Regions from separate parts of the Pseudomonas sessilinigenes genome, predicted to be linked through region 1. Evidence: predicted binding sites of a transcription regulator. Region 1 holds the regulator's gene; the other holds the start of a gene.

The links. Region 1 encodes FliA, which starts transcription of late flagellar genes. Its sites were predicted from a motif close to CTAAAGTTTNNNNNNNNNNNGCCGNTAA; they were not measured.
Region 2: a site for FliA is predicted at 3,696-3,723, ahead of C4K39_RS23620 (flagellar protein MotY). Genes of this name have one in related genera too.

The regions. Positions count from the first base shown of each region.
Region 1 covers NZ_CP027706.1:1,798,012-1,805,401, reverse strand. Annotated here, with positions in the region: gene C4K39_RS08520 (chemotaxis protein CheA) at 1-1,869, opposite strand, end outside; gene C4K39_RS08515 (protein phosphatase CheZ) at 1,882-2,670, opposite strand; gene C4K39_RS08510 (chemotaxis response regulator CheY) at 2,701-3,072, opposite strand; gene fliA (RNA polymerase sigma factor FliA) at 3,239-3,979, opposite strand; gene fleN (flagellar synthesis regulator FleN) at 3,976-4,806, opposite strand; gene flhF (flagellar biosynthesis GTPase FlhF) at 4,925-6,247, opposite strand; gene flhA (flagellar biosynthesis protein FlhA) at 6,259-7,390, opposite strand, start outside.
Region 2 covers NZ_CP027706.1:5,059,297-5,066,686, forward strand. Annotated here, with positions in the region: gene bfr (bacterioferritin) at 30-503, opposite strand; gene C4K39_RS23600 (bacterioferritin-associated ferredoxin) at 708-926, opposite strand; gene C4K39_RS23605 (peroxiredoxin) at 1,251-1,853, shown strand; gene rnt (ribonuclease T) at 1,915-2,586, opposite strand; gene pyrC (dihydroorotase) at 2,583-3,629, opposite strand; gene C4K39_RS23620 (flagellar protein MotY) at 3,787-4,701, shown strand; gene C4K39_RS23625 (argininosuccinate synthase) at 4,831-6,048, shown strand; gene C4K39_RS23630 (hypothetical protein) at 6,322-6,738, shown strand; gene C4K39_RS23635 (response regulator transcription factor) at 7,154-7,390, shown strand, end outside.

The DNA.
Region 1 (7,390 bases):
CGGCATGATCGCCAGGGTCAACGGCACCTTGATCACGATCTTCGAACCCAGGCCCTTGGTCGAGTAGATATTGATCGAGCCGTTGAGCTGGGAAATCTTGGTCTTGACCACGTCCATGCCCACACCGCGACCAGAGACATCGGAGATCTCGGTCTTGGTGGAGAAGCCCGGGGCGAAGATCAGGTTGTAGCACTCGGTATCGCTCAGGCGATCGGCGGCGTCCTTGTCCATCACCCCGCGCTTGACCGCGATGGCGCGCAGGACGTTGGGGTCCATGCCCTTGCCGTCGTCGGAGATCGACAACAGGATGTGGTCGCCCTCCTGTTCCGCTGCCAGCACCACCTTGCCCAGGCGGGACTTGCCCGACTCCTCGCGCTCTTCCGGCGACTCGATACCATGGTCCACCGCGTTGCGCACCAAGTGCACCAGCGGGTCGGCCAGGGCTTCCACCAGGTTCTTGTCGAGGTCGGTTTCTTCCCCCACCAGCTCCAGGTTGATCTCTTTCTTGAGCTGCCGGGCCAGGTCGCGAACCAGGCGCGGGAAGCGCCCGAAGACCTTCTTGATCGGCTGCATGCGGGTCTTCATCACCGCGGTCTGCAGGTCGGCGGTAACCACGTCGAGGTTCGACACCGCCTTGGACATGGCCTCGTCGCCACTGTTGAGACCCAGGCGCACCAGGCGGTTACGCACCAGCACCAGCTCGCCCACCATGTTCATGATTTCGTCCAGGCGCGCGGTATCCACGCGCACCGTGGTTTCTGCTTCACTGGCAGGCTTTTCCGCCGGGGCCGCAGCCGCTGCGCGGGCTGGGGCCGGGGCAGCGGCTGGCTTCGGCGCTTCGGCCTTGGCTTCGGCTTTCGGCGCGACTGGCTTGGCCACCGCAGCGGCGGCCGGGGCGGATGGCGCAGCCGGTGCGGAAGCCGCTGCCGGGGCCGCGGGCTTGGCTGTCCCCGGGGTGTCGGAGAACTTGCCTTTGCCATGCAGCTCGTCGAGCAGGGATTCGAATTCGTGATCGCTGATCAGGTCGCTGCCCGCGGCGGCGGCACTGGCTGCCGGCGTAGCGGGAACGGCGGCCACGGCCGATTCCAGCGCGTCAACGGCAAAGTTGCCCTTGCCATGCAGCTGATCGAGCAAGGCTTCGAATTCATCATCGGTAATTTCATCGCTGCCGGCGGCTGCGCCGCTGTCGGCACTGGCCGCGGCAGGTGCGATGGCATCGGGGGCGAACTGGCCCTTGCCATGCAACTGGTCCAGCAGGGACTCGAACTCGGCATCGGTGATTTCATCACTGGCCGCTTCGCCCTCAACCGCTGGCGCAGCAGCAGGTGCAGCCTCGGCTTCGGCCTTGGCAGCGCTCAGCGAGTCGAGCAGGAGTTCGAATTCATTGTCGGTGATATCGCCCGACGGGCTTTCGGCCGCAGGCTCCGCTACCACTTCCACCACCTCTTCCACCACCGGTTCGGGGGCGGGTTCGGCACCAGCCGGCTCAGCCAGGCGGGCCAGGGCGGAAAGCAGTTCAGGTGTCGCAGGAGTGATCTCGGAACGCTCGCGGACCTGGCCGAACATGCTGTTCACCGTGTCCAGCGCTTCGAGCACCACATCCATCAGTTCCGAATCGACACGCCTCTCACCCTTGCGCAGGATGTCGAAGACGTTCTCGGCGATATGGCAGCACTCCACCAGCTCGTTGAGCTGGAGGAAGCCGGCGCCCCCTTTAACAGTGTGAAAACCGCGAAAAATTGCGTTGAGCAGATCCGCATCATCCGGCCGGCTTTCCAGCTCGACCAGTTGTTCGGACAGTTGCTCTAGAATCTCGCCGGCCTCAACCAGGAAATCCTGAAGGATCTCTTCATCGGCGCCGAAGCTCATTAATGGGTGCTCCTAGAATCCAAGGCTGGAAAGCAAATCGTCTACATCGTCCTGACCGGACATAACGTCTTCCCGTTTATCGGCATGAATCTGCGGACCTTCACCCTTAGCGAGATGTTTTTGCGGATCTTTTTCCGCTAGGATCGAGGCACGGTCATGTTCGATGCCGGCGAAACGATCGACCTGGCTGGCCATCAAGACGAGTTTGAGCAAATTGCTTTCGACTTCCGTGACCAACTGGGTCACGCGCTTGATCACCTGGCCGGTAAGGTCCTGGTAATCCTGCGCCAGAAGAATGTCGTTGAGGTGGCCCGAGACGGTACGGGTCTCCTGTTCGCTACGAGTCAGGAAACTGTCGACCCGACGCGCCAGCTCGCGAAACTCCTCGGCCCCGACCTCGCGCCGCATGAAGCGCCCCCAGTCCACGCTCAACGCCTGGGCTTCGCTGCTCAGGCCGTTGACCAGCGGGGTGCTGCTCTCCACCAGGTCCATGGTGCGGTTGGCCGCGGCTTCCGTCAGCCGGACCACGTAGGACAGGCGCTCGGTGGCATCCGTGATCTGTGAAACTTCCTCGGCTTGCGGCATGTGCGGATCGATCTGGAAATTGACGATCGCACTATGCAACTCGCGGGTGAGCTTGCCCACTTCCTGGTACAGGCCGCGGTCACGGGTCTGATTGAGCTCATGGATCAGTTGCACAGCTTCGCCGAACTTGCCCTTTTCCAGGCTTTCGACCAGCTCCAGCGCATGTTTTTTCAGGGTCGACTCAAAGTCGCCCAGTGAAGATTCGTTATGCTCCATAGCTCCCCCGTGGCGCAATGGCTACGCATCTCAACCGATGCGTTCGAAGATCTTCTCGATCTTCTCTTTCAGCGCCTGGGCCGTGAATGGTTTGACGACATAGCCGTTTACGCCGGCCTGGGCGGCTTCGATGATCTGCTCACGCTTGGCTTCGGCAGTGACCATCAGTACCGGCAGGTGCTTGAGTTTTTCATCGGCGCGCACATGACGCAGCAGGTCGATACCGGTCATGCCCGGCATGTTCCAGTCCGTTACCAGAAAGTCGATGCTCCCGCTGTTGAGAACCGGGATGGCAGTGGTGCCATCGTCGGCCTCGACCGTGTTGGTGAAACCCAGATCACGCAACAGGTTTTTTATGATCCGCCGCATCGTTGAGAAGTCATCAACGATGAGGATTTTCATGTTCTTGTCCAATTCGACCTCCAAGCAGTCTTAAACGCATCCAGTACCTGGATACGCCATTCAATCAATCCGGCATAACACGCAACGACTGCATGGAGCACATACTGCAAAACCGGCCAGGCACAAGGCCCGACCGGTCTTGGGCGCAGTGTCCCCACACTGCCTGTCAGCGCGCTCGCCACTCCCCCAAACGCCCCCGCAAGCGGGCCGCGCACTGGCTGTGTAACTGGCTGACCCGCGATTCGCTGACCCCCAGGACCTCACCGATTTCCTTGAGGTTCAGCTCTTCGTCGTAGTACAGCGCCAACACCAGTCGCTCGCGCTCCGGCAAATTGGCAATCGCATCCGCCAACGCGGCCTGGAAGCGTTCATCCTCCAGGTCCCGTGACGGCTCGAGATGAGCACTGGCGCCATCCTCGTGCAGCCCTTCGTGTTCGCCGTCCTGCAACAGGTCGTCGAAACTGAACAGTCGGCTGCCCAGGGTGTCGTTCAAAATCCCGTAATAATCATCGAGGCTCAATTGAAGTTCGGCCGCAACCTCGTGATCTTTAGCGTCACGACCGGTTTTAGCTTCAATTGCGCGAATGGCATCACTGACCATGCGCGTATTACGGTGCACCGAACGCGGGGCCCAGTCGCCTTTACGAACCTCGTCGAGCATCGCACCGCGGATACGGATACCCGCGTAGGTCTCGAAACTCGCACCCTTGCTCGCGTCGTACTTGGTCGACACTTCGAGCAAACCGATCATCCCGGCCTGGATCAGGTCTTCCACCTGGACGCTGGCCGGCAACCGCGCCAACAGGTGATAGGCAATACGCTTGACCAGGGGCGCATAGCGCTCGATCAGTTCGTATTGGCTGTCACGCGCCGACTTCTTGTAGAGGTTGTAGCCACTGGCAGTCATAGCACCGGTCCCGCTGTTTGATGCACTAGCCGCTCGACAAAAAACTCCAGGTGCCCGCGAGGGTTCGCCGGCAATGGCCAGGTATCGACTTTTTGCGCGATGGCCTTGAACGCCAATGCACATTTCGAACGAGGAAAGGCTTCATAGACCGCACGCTGCTTTTGCACGGCCTTGCGCACGCTTTCGTCGTAGGGAACTGCGCCGACATATTGTAAGGCCACGTCCAGGAACCGATCAGTGACCTTGGTCAACTTTGCAAACAGGTTGCGCCCTTCCTGGGGGCTCTGGGCCATGTTGGCCAGGACCCGGAAACGGTTCATGCCGTAGTCGCGGTTGAGCAGCTTGATCAGGGCGTAGGCATCGGTGATCGAGGTCGGCTCGTCGCAGACCACCAGCAGCACTTCCTGGGCCGCGCGGACAAAACTGACTACCGAGTCACCAATACCCGCAGCAGTGTCGATCACCAGCACATCGAGGTTGTCGCCGATGTCGCTGAAGGCCTGGATCAGGCCGGCATGCTGGGCCGGGCTCAGGTGCACCATGCTCTGGGTGCCCGAGGCTGCCGGCACGATACGGATGCCGCCCGGGCCCTGGAGCAGCACATCGCGCAGCTCGCAGCGCCCTTCGATGACATCGGCCAGGGTACGTTTGGGGGTCAGTCCCAGCAGGACATCGACATTGGCCAATCCCAGGTCGGCATCCAGCAGCAACACCCGCCGGCCGAGCTCAGCCAGAGCCAGGGACAAGTTCACTGACACATTAGTCTTGCCGACGCCACCTTTGCCGCCGGTCACCGCAATCACCTGTACGGGATGCATGCTGCCCATGTTCTTTCTTTACCTTGTCTTACTTAGACGGGGCCACATAACTGGCTGCGTGTTCACCATTGGAACAGTGCCTGGCAGACCATCGATGTAGATACGCTGCAATCTATCCATGAGTACCTCAACCGACCCGCTTGGCCGGATTGTGGTACAGGTCAGCGAACATGTCGGCCATGGCCTCTTCGCTGGGTTCTTCCTGCATCTGCACGCTCACTGCGCGGCTCACCAACTGATGCCGGCGGGGCAGATGCAAGTCGTCAGGAATCCGCGGCCCATCGGTCAGATAGGCAACCGGCAGTTCGTGACTGATGGCCAGGCTCAATACCTCGCCAAGACTGGCCGTTTCATCCAGTTTAGTCAGGATGCAACCGGCCAGGCCGCAGCGCTTGTAGCTGTGGTAGGCGGCGGTCAGCACCTGCTTCTGGCTAGTGGTGGCCAGCACCAGGTAGTTCTTCGCCCGGATACCGCGACCGGCCAGGCTTTCCAGTTGCATGCGCAGCGCCGGATCGCTGGCCTGCAGGCCGGCGGTATCGATCAGCACCACGCGCTTGCGCAACAGTGGGTCCAGGGCCTGGGCCAGGGACTGGCCAGGGTCGACATGGGTCACCGAGACATTGAGGATCCGCCCCAGGGTCTTGAGTTGCTCCTGGGCGCCGATGCGATAACTGTCCATGCTCACCAGCGCGATGTTCTGCGCACCGTACTTGAGCACATAGCGCGCCGCCAGCTTGGCCAGGGTCGTGGTCTTGCCCATGCCGGCCGGGCCGACCATGGCAATCACCCCGCCCTCTTCCAGAGGCTCGAGCTCCGGTGTCTGGATCATCCGCGCCAGGTGGGCCAGGAGCATGCGCCAGGCCTGGCGAGGCTCGTCGATATCGGTGATCAAGGCCAGCAGGTCGCGCGCCAGCGGGCCGGAAAGGCCAATGCGCTGCAGCCGGCGCCAGAGATTGGCCTGCTCCGGACGACTGCCCTGCAACTGGCTCCAGGCCAGGGAGCCCAGCTGGACTTCCAGCAGCTCGCGCAGGCCGTTGAGCTCGAAACGCATCGAATCCAGGGCACGATTGTCCACCGCCGGTGCAGCAGGGGCTGGCGCCGGGCGCGGGCGCTCGGTCAGGGTCGGTTCGATCAGGGGCTCGGCGGCGGTCAACGGCAGGCCGGCGAACAACTGACGGTTGGTCATCGAGGTACTGTCGCCCTCGCTGCGCAGGCTGAGTTCGGCCTGGGCCGTGACGATCCGCGACTGAGTCTTGCGCAGCTCGTCCTCGAGCTCCATGTTCGGAACCCGCGGCGACAGTGCCGACAACTTGTAATCCAGCGCCGCCGTCAGCTCGACACCACCGGCGATCCGGCGGTTGCCGATGATGGCAGCCTCAGCGCCCAGCTCATCACGAACCAGCTTCATGGCCTGACGCATATCGGCGGCGAAAAAACGCTTAACTTGCATAACCCACTACCTCAGCCGTTGGGCCCTACTGTCGCAACGATGGTCACTTGCTTGTTGTCAGGAATTTCCTGGTACGCCAGCACATGCAAACCCGGAACGGCCAAGCGACCGAACCGCGAGAGCATGGCGCGGACCGGACCTGCAACCAACAGGATCACCGGTTGACCTTGCATCTCTTGACGCTGCGCCGCTTCGATCAGCGAACGCTGCAGCTTTTCTGCCATGCTTGGCTCGAGCAGAACGCCTTCTTCCTGGCCTTGTCCTGCCTTCTGCAAACTGCTGAGCAAAATTTGTTCCAACCTTGGCTCCAAGGTGATCACAGGCAGCTCGGACTCAGTACCTACAATGCTTTGGACAATGGCGCGCGAGAGTCCGACGCGGACCGCAGCCACCAAAGCGGCAGTATCTTGACTCTTAGCGGCATTGTTGGCGATGGCCTCGGCAATGCTGCGAATGTCCCGCACGGGCACCTGCTCGGCCAACAGCGCCTGCAGCACCTTGAGCAACTGCGACAACGACAGCACGCCCGGCACCAGCTCCTCGGCCAGCTTCGGCGAACTCTTGGCCAGCAGCTGCATCAGTTGCTGGACTTCCTCGTGGCCGATCAGCTCACTGGAATGCTTGTACAGAATCTGGTTCAAGTGGGTCGCGACCACGGTGCTGGCGTCCACCACGGTGTAGCCCAGGGATTGGGCCTGGGGCCGCTGGCTGATCTCGATCCATACCGCTTCCAGGCCGAAGGCCGGGTCCCGGGCGGCGATGCCATTGAGCGTGCCGTAGACCTGCCCCGGGTTGATCGCCAGTTCGCGATCCGGGTAGATCTCGGCCTCGGCCAGGATCACGCCCATCAGGGTCAGGCGATAGGCGCTGGGCGCCAGGTCCAGGTTATCGCGGATATGCACGGTGGGCATGAGGAATCCCAGGTCCTGGGACAACTTCTTGCGCACGCCCTTGATCCGCGCGAGCAACTGCCCACCCTGGTTGCGGTCCACCAGGGGAATCAGGCGGTAGCCGACTTCCAGGCCGATCATGTCGATGGGAGTCACGTCATCCCAGCCCAGCTCCTTGGTTTCCATGGCCCGCGCCGGAGATGGCAGCAGTTCCTGCTGGCGCTGCACCTCTTCCTCGGCCCGGATCTTGGCC
Region 2 (7,390 bases), 3.3 Mb from region 1:
TTTTATTGTCGGGGATATAACGAGCTAAGTTACTCGTCACCCATTTGCGATTGCAGATAGTTCTCGATACCAACTTTATCGATCAGGCCCAGTTGGGTTTCCAGCCAATCGATATGTTCTTCTTCGGATTCGAGAATATCTTCCAGCAGTTCACGGCTGCCGAAGTCGCCGGCCGATTCACAGTGGGCGATCGCTGCCTTGAGGTCTGCATGACCGGTACGCTCGATGCGCAGGTCGCACTCGAGCATTTCCTTGGTGTGTTCACCGATGTGCAGCTTGCCCAAGTCCTGGACGTTAGGCAGGCCTTCGAGGAAAAGAATGCGCTTGATCAGCTTGTCCGCATGCTTCATTTCGTCGATGGACTCGTGGTACTCGTGCTTGCCCAGCTTGTTCAGGCCCCAATCTTCATACATGCGGGCATGCAGGAAGTACTGATTGATCGCGACCAGTTCATTGGCAAGGATTTTATTGAGATGCTGGATGACTGTGATGTCGCCTTTCATGATGGGGTCCTGCCCTGTAATTAGTGGAACATGGGCAGAGTTTGAGCCGCATAAAGATTACTGTCAAACCTAAGTTATTGAATAATATATGAAAATTAATCGGAATAAGAATGTTTGTGTTCCGCGTTTTACCTCTAAGCAATTGAATTACAGGCATAAAAAAACCGGACACTAGGTCCGGTTGTTTGAATCTGGGTGATTAAATCAAGCGACATTGAATTCCACTGGATAGGGAATTGCCGCCTGGGCACTCTGCAATTCGCTCAAAGTCTCACGAACCACTTGCTTGGCAAGGCACGCACACTTGCCGCATTGGCTGGCAACGCCAGTGGCCTGACGTACTTCGCGGTAGCTGCAGCAGCCTTCGTAGATCGCTTCGCGGATTTGACCGTCGGTGACACCGGTGCAGAGGCAGACATACATAGGATGAGAACCGTCGCTGGTTGGGGGCTCAATTGCGATGGATCTTAATGTTAACGAGAATGATTGTCAAAGTGGTTTCGACAGCCTTTATGGTCTTTTCCTGCCGGAGTGACGAATGGCTTTTGCTCCCGGTAATGACAGATTAATGGCATTTCCAGCCTTGCAGGCCTGCTTGGAGAAAAACCACTAAGGACAGCTCAAAACGCCGTGTATCATGGGCGGTTCTTGCGGAGCGGGGCCAGGTCATGGAGTTGTCGCATCAGCGTGGCAGACTCAGGACCCATCCCCTTCTTCCATTACTACGTCCACACCAGGAGATATCCAATGAGCGTACTCGTAGGCAAACAAGCCCCTGACTTCACCGTCCCAGCCGTTCTGGGCAATGGCGAAATCGTCGACAGCTTCACCCTGTCCTCGGCCATCAAAGGCAAATACGGCCTGGTGTTCTTCTACCCACTGGACTTCACCTTCGTCTGCCCGTCCGAGCTGATCGCCCTGGACCACCGCATGGCTGACTTCAAGGCCCGCAACGTAGAAGTGATCGCTGTTTCGATCGACTCGCACTTCACTCACAACGCCTGGCGCAACACCCCGATCAATGCCGGCGGCATCGGTCAGGTTCAATACATCATGGCTGCCGACATGAAGCACGAAATCGCCAAGGCCTACGACGTAGAGTCCGAAGGCGGCGTGGCTTTCCGTGGCGCGTTCCTGATCGACGACAAGGGTGTGGTTCGTTCGCAGATCGTCAACGACCTGCCGCTGGGCCGTAACATGGAAGAGCTGATCCGTCTGGTCGACGCTCTGCAATTCCACGAAGAGCACGGCGAAGTTTGCCCAGCCAACTGGAAAAAAGGCGACAAGGGCATGACCGCTTCGCCAGAAGGCGTTGCCGCTTACCTGACCGAGAACGCTGGCAAGCTGTAAGGCCAGGCCTCTCGCATAAAAAAACCGGCCTTAAGGGCCGGTTTTTTTATGCAGGCGATATTCAGTCGTCGAAGTCTTGCCAGCCGCCCATTTCCTTCCAGCGGTTGACGATGCCGCAGAACAGCTCGGCAGTCTTCTCGGTGTCATAGCGCGCCGAGTGGGCCTCGCGGCCGTCGAAGTCGATGTCCGCGCTCTGGCAGGCCTTGGCCAGTACCGTCTGGCCGTATGCCAGGCCCGCGAGTGTAGCGGTGTCGAAGCTGGAGAACGGATGGAACGGGTTGCGCTTCATGTCCAGACGCGCCACGGCGGCATTGAGGAAGCCCAGGTCGAAGCTGCTGTTGTGACCGACCAGGATCGCGCGCTTGCAACCGTTGGCCTTCAGGGCCTTGCGCACCCCGCGGAAAATATCCGTGAGGGCGGTCTCCTCGCTGACAGCCATGCGCAGGGGGTGATCGAGTTTGATCCCGGTGAACTCCAGGGCCGCAGGCTCGATGTTCGCGCCTTCGAAAGGCTCGACCCGGAAGAAATAGGTGTGTTCGGGGAACACGAAGCCTTTTTCGTCCATGCCGATGGTGGTGGCGGCGATTTCCAGCAGTGCGTCGGTAGCTGAGTTGAAACCACCGGTTTCAACGTCGACGACGACTGGCAGGTAGCCGCGAAAACGTGCCGCCATGGGGTGGCGAGAACCACCGCTGTTACCTTCTTGCTCGTCGTCGAAATGGTCGTCACTCACGAGTGATCCTCCAGCAGGCGCCAGCGCAGTTTTTCTCCGGCGCGCAGCGGAATGACGGTCAACTCGCCGAATGGCAGGTTGGCGGGGGCGGTCCATTCTTCACGAACCAGGGTGATGCGATCGGTGTTGGCCGGCAGGCCATAGAAGCGTGGGCCGTTGAGGCTGGCGAAGGCTTCCAGTTTGTCCAGCGCATTGCGCTGTTCGAAGGCTTCGGCATACAGCTCGATGGCCGCGAAAGCGGTGTAGCAACCGGCGCAACCGCAGGCGGCTTCCTTGGCATGCTGGGCATGGGGCGCCGAGTCGGTACCGAGGAAGAACTTCTCGTTGCCGCTGGTGGCCGCATCCAGCAGGGCATGCTGGTGGATGTTGCGCTTGAGGATCGGCAGGCAATAGAAGTGCGGGCGAATCCCGCCGACCAACATGTGGTTACGGTTGTACAGCAGGTGGTGTGCAGTGATGGTGGCGCCGACGTTGGCCGAAGCCTCCTTGACGAACTGCACGGCATCGGCGGTAGTGATGTGCTCGAACACCACCTTGAGGGTCGGGAAGCGCTCGACCACTCGCCGCATGTGTTCATCGATGAAGATCTTCTCGCGATCGAAGACATCGATATCACCATGGGTCACTTCGCCATGGACCAGCAGCGGCAAGCCGACTTCAGCCATGGCTTCCAGGACTGGGAAGATCTTGTCGATGCTGGTCACGCCCGAGTCCGAGTTGGTAGTGGCGCCGGCCGGGTACAGCTTGGCGGCGTGCACGAAGCCACTGGCCTTGGCTTCACGGATTTCGTCCGGTTGGGTGCGGTCGGTGAGGTAGAGCACCATCAGCGGTTCGAAGCTGCTGCCGGCTGGGCGAGCAGCCAGGATACGCTGGCGGTAGGCATCGGCCTGTTCGGCGTTGCGTACCGGAGGTACCAGGTTGGGCATGATGATGGCGCGGCCAAAGGTGCGCGCGACATCTGCGACTGTATTGGGCAACACGGCCCCATCGCGAAGATGGATGTGCCAGTCGTCGGGACGCAGTAGGGTCAGGCGGTCGGACATGGGAGGTTCCAGGCGGGTAAAACTAGGGGGGAATGCTACCGGAAAAGACTCTTGCAGGCACTCGCTATCAAGTTTTGCTCAGAGCAACCGATATCCCGAAGGTATGGCGTATTCACGCCTGTCGATTTTTCTGTTGTACACGTCAGTGGAGCCTCCCGTGCGCCAGCGTTATCTAGCCTTGCTCAGTGTGTTTGCCAGCCTGCCCGCGATGGCTCTCACTTTCCAGACCCGCCTGGAGAGCATTGAGTGGACGGTCGAAGGCGACAAGTTCGAGTGCCGCTTGATCCAGCCCGTTACCGATTTTGGTTCCGGTGAGTTCGTTCGCCGGGCTGGCGAGCAGGCGATTTTCCGTCTCAAGAGCTTCAACCCGATGCAGGCAGGGGGCTCTGCCACCCTGCTCGCTGCGGCCGCACCGTGGCAGCCGGGACGTGGCGACATCAACCTGGGGGCCGTCAAGGCCGGTTCCGATGGGGTCCTGTTCAACAGTAACCAGATGCAGGCTGGGCGCCTGATCGTCGGCCTGCTGGAAGGGCGCAGTCCGGTGGTGCGTCATTACTCCCGTGAAGGGGGCGTGTCCGAGGTGCGCCTGCTGCCGGTGAAATTCAGCAAGGCTTACAGCGACTATCAAGTCTGCATGACCAAACTGCTGCCGATGAACTATGAGCAGGTCAAGCAGGCCGAGATTGGCTTTCCTGGAGGCGGTATCGAGCTGGACGCCCGGGCCAAGGCCAAGCTGCAGGTGATGGTGGACTTCATCAAGGCCGATCCTACGGTCAATCATGTCGAGCTTGACGGCCATTCGGACAATAGCGGCAATCGCCTGACCAACCGTGACCTGTCGCGCCGTCGGGCGCTGGCGGTGATGGAGTTCTTCAAGGCCAACGGTTTGGCGGAAAACCAGATCGTCGTGCGCTTCCATGGCGAGCGCTATCCCCTGGCTCCCAACACCAATGCCGCCAATCGGGCGAAAAACCGTCGGGTCAACGTGCATCTGGAACGTGTCGCTGCACCCGAGAAGCCGGCTCCAGCTCCCCAGGCTGCCTCAGGGGCCAACGCTGCAGCGACTTCCTGATACGGCTGTCGTCGTCGCTCGCTCGACATAATCTGTCGCTTGGTCGTCATAAGCTGTCGCCCCTCTGTAAATTATCCGCGTTGATCGGTAGACTTGACGGCTTTCCGTACAACCCCGTGGAGTGATGGCATGGCGGACGTTAACAAGGTCGTTCTCGCGTATTCGGGCGGCCTGGACACTTCGGTGATCCTCAAGTGGCTGCAGGATACTTACAACTGTGAAGTAGTGACTTTCACTGCTGACCTGGGCCAGGGCGAAGAGGTCGAACCGGCCCGCGCCAAGGCACAAGCCATGGGTGTCAAAGAGATCTATATCGACGATCTGCGCGAAGAGTTCGTGCGTGATTTCGTCTTCCCGATGTTCCGCGCCAATACCGTCTACGAAGGTGAGTACCTGCTGGGTACTTCCATCGCTCGTCCGTTGATCGCCAAGCGCCTGATCGAAATTGCCAACGAAACCGGCGCCGATGCCATTTCCCATGGCGCCACCGGCAAAGGTAACGACCAAGTGCGTTTCGAGCTGGGTGCCTACGCGCTCAAGCCGGGCGTAAAGGTGATTGCACCTTGGCGTGAGTGGGACCTGCTGTCGCGTGAAAAACTGATGGACTATGCCGAAAAGCACGCCATCCCGATCGAACGCCACGGCAAGAAGAAGTCCCCCTATTCCATGGATGCCAACCTGCTGCACATCTCCTATGAAGGCGGCGTGCTGGAAGACACCTGGACCGAGCACGAAGAAGACATGTGGCGCTGGACCGTCTCCCCGGAGAACGCCCCCAACACCCCGACCTACATCGAGCTGACCTATCGTAACGGCGACATCGTGGCCATCGATGGCGTGGACATGAGCCCGGCCACCGTACTGGCGACCCTGAACCGCATTGGCGGCGAGAACGGCATCGGTCGCCTGGACATCGTCGAGAACCGCTACGTGGGCATGAAGTCCCGGGGCTGCTACGAGACCCCAGGCGGCACCATCATGCTGCGTGCGCACCGCGCCATCGAGTCCATCACTCTGGATCGTGAAGTGGCTCACCTCAAGGATGAGTTGATGCCCAAGTACGCCAGCCTGATCTACACCGGCTACTGGTGGAGTCCTGAGCGCCTGATGTTGCAGCAGATGATCGATGCCTCCCAGGTCAACGTGAATGGCGTAGTGCGCCTGAAACTGTACAAGGGCAATGTCGTCGTCACTGGGCGTAAGTCCGATGATTCGCTGTTCGATGCCAACATCGCGACCTTCGAAGAAGATGGCGGTGCCTACAACCAGGCAGATGCCGCAGGCTTCATCAAGCTCAACGCATTGCGCATGCGGATTGCCGCTAACAAGGGCCGGACCTTGCTCTGAGTTTCTGGGCGGTCATGAACCGCCACGATCGATACACCTATAGCGCCGCTTGCCCATCGAGGCAGGCGGCGTTTTTTATGGGGAAAGCATCGCCCCGCTGCATCACGGTTGGAAAGATTTCGCCATGGCATCCGCCGCCCCGGTGGGAATAAGGTCCGCTACAGCCCCATCCACGATGACCAGGAAGTCGTCGGAGCTTGGTGGGGCTGTAAACGATGGGGCAAGACCTTGTTCATCGTCATATCAAATCAAGTTCCAATTGGGAGGACGCCAATGAAAACACGCCAATCCTGCTTGCTGGCCCTGGCAGCAGCGCTGTGCCTGGGCATTGTGTCCAGTAATTCGATGGCAGCGGTGTATGTCTGCAGCGACGATGCTTGCAATAAATGGGCTGCCATTACCGAAGAGCAGCTTGAGTTGAAGTCGACTGATGGAGAAGACACCAGTATTCGTCAAACCCTCAGTGAATCAGCGAGCGAATCCATCACCAACGGCTACAACAATCTGTATGACACTGACCTCTATCTGAAAAAGGATTTGTGGCACATAGGAGGTATTGATCCTTTCAAGGGTAAGGAACATGTGACTGTTTATATTTATAAATCGACGGACCCCGATAGACGCCTCAAGACTTGCCATGCTTTTTCGTTCAAGAATCCAACAGGGCGTTACCACGCGACTTGTAGTTGAGTGTGAGGGTGCCCAGTTAAATTGCCTTGAAGATATCCGGAGCTTTAAGAGGCTCCGGATTTTTATGCATGAGTTTTTTCGAAAATTTCTGGATTTGGTCAGTTTTTTGTTTTTCTGAGACTGGGCTTTTTATATTCTTGCATACCCTTGGTTGAATAAGGCTTTCGTTGTCTTGGGTTTTAACGTCTGGTAATTTTTATAAGTTACAGTATTAATACGTTGGGTTGCGTGTATGGAGATTAATCCTATACGTGATTTTATATTTTCTGTTGTTGAGTTAGTTGTTTTGTAAGGCAATTCTCTATTGTTTGTAAGGAACGTCCTCGTACGGCCGTAGCCCCTAGGGGCTCGGTGTCAGAGTCAAATCTCTGGGGTATGGTGCTGGATCTAAAAAACTCAGGACTTAGATATCCCTATGAAAAGAGTCTTGATCGTGGATGATCACCCTGTTACCCGTTTGGCCGTGCGTATGTTGATGGAGCGCCATGGGTTCGAAGTTGTAGCTGAAGCGGAAAACGGCATGGATGCCTTGAAGTTGGCCATGGAATATATTCCAGATATTGTGATTCTTGATATCGGGATTCCAAAAGTTGATGGTCTTGAAGTTATCAATCGTTTGATGTCCCGGTCCATGCTCACCAAGATCCTGGTG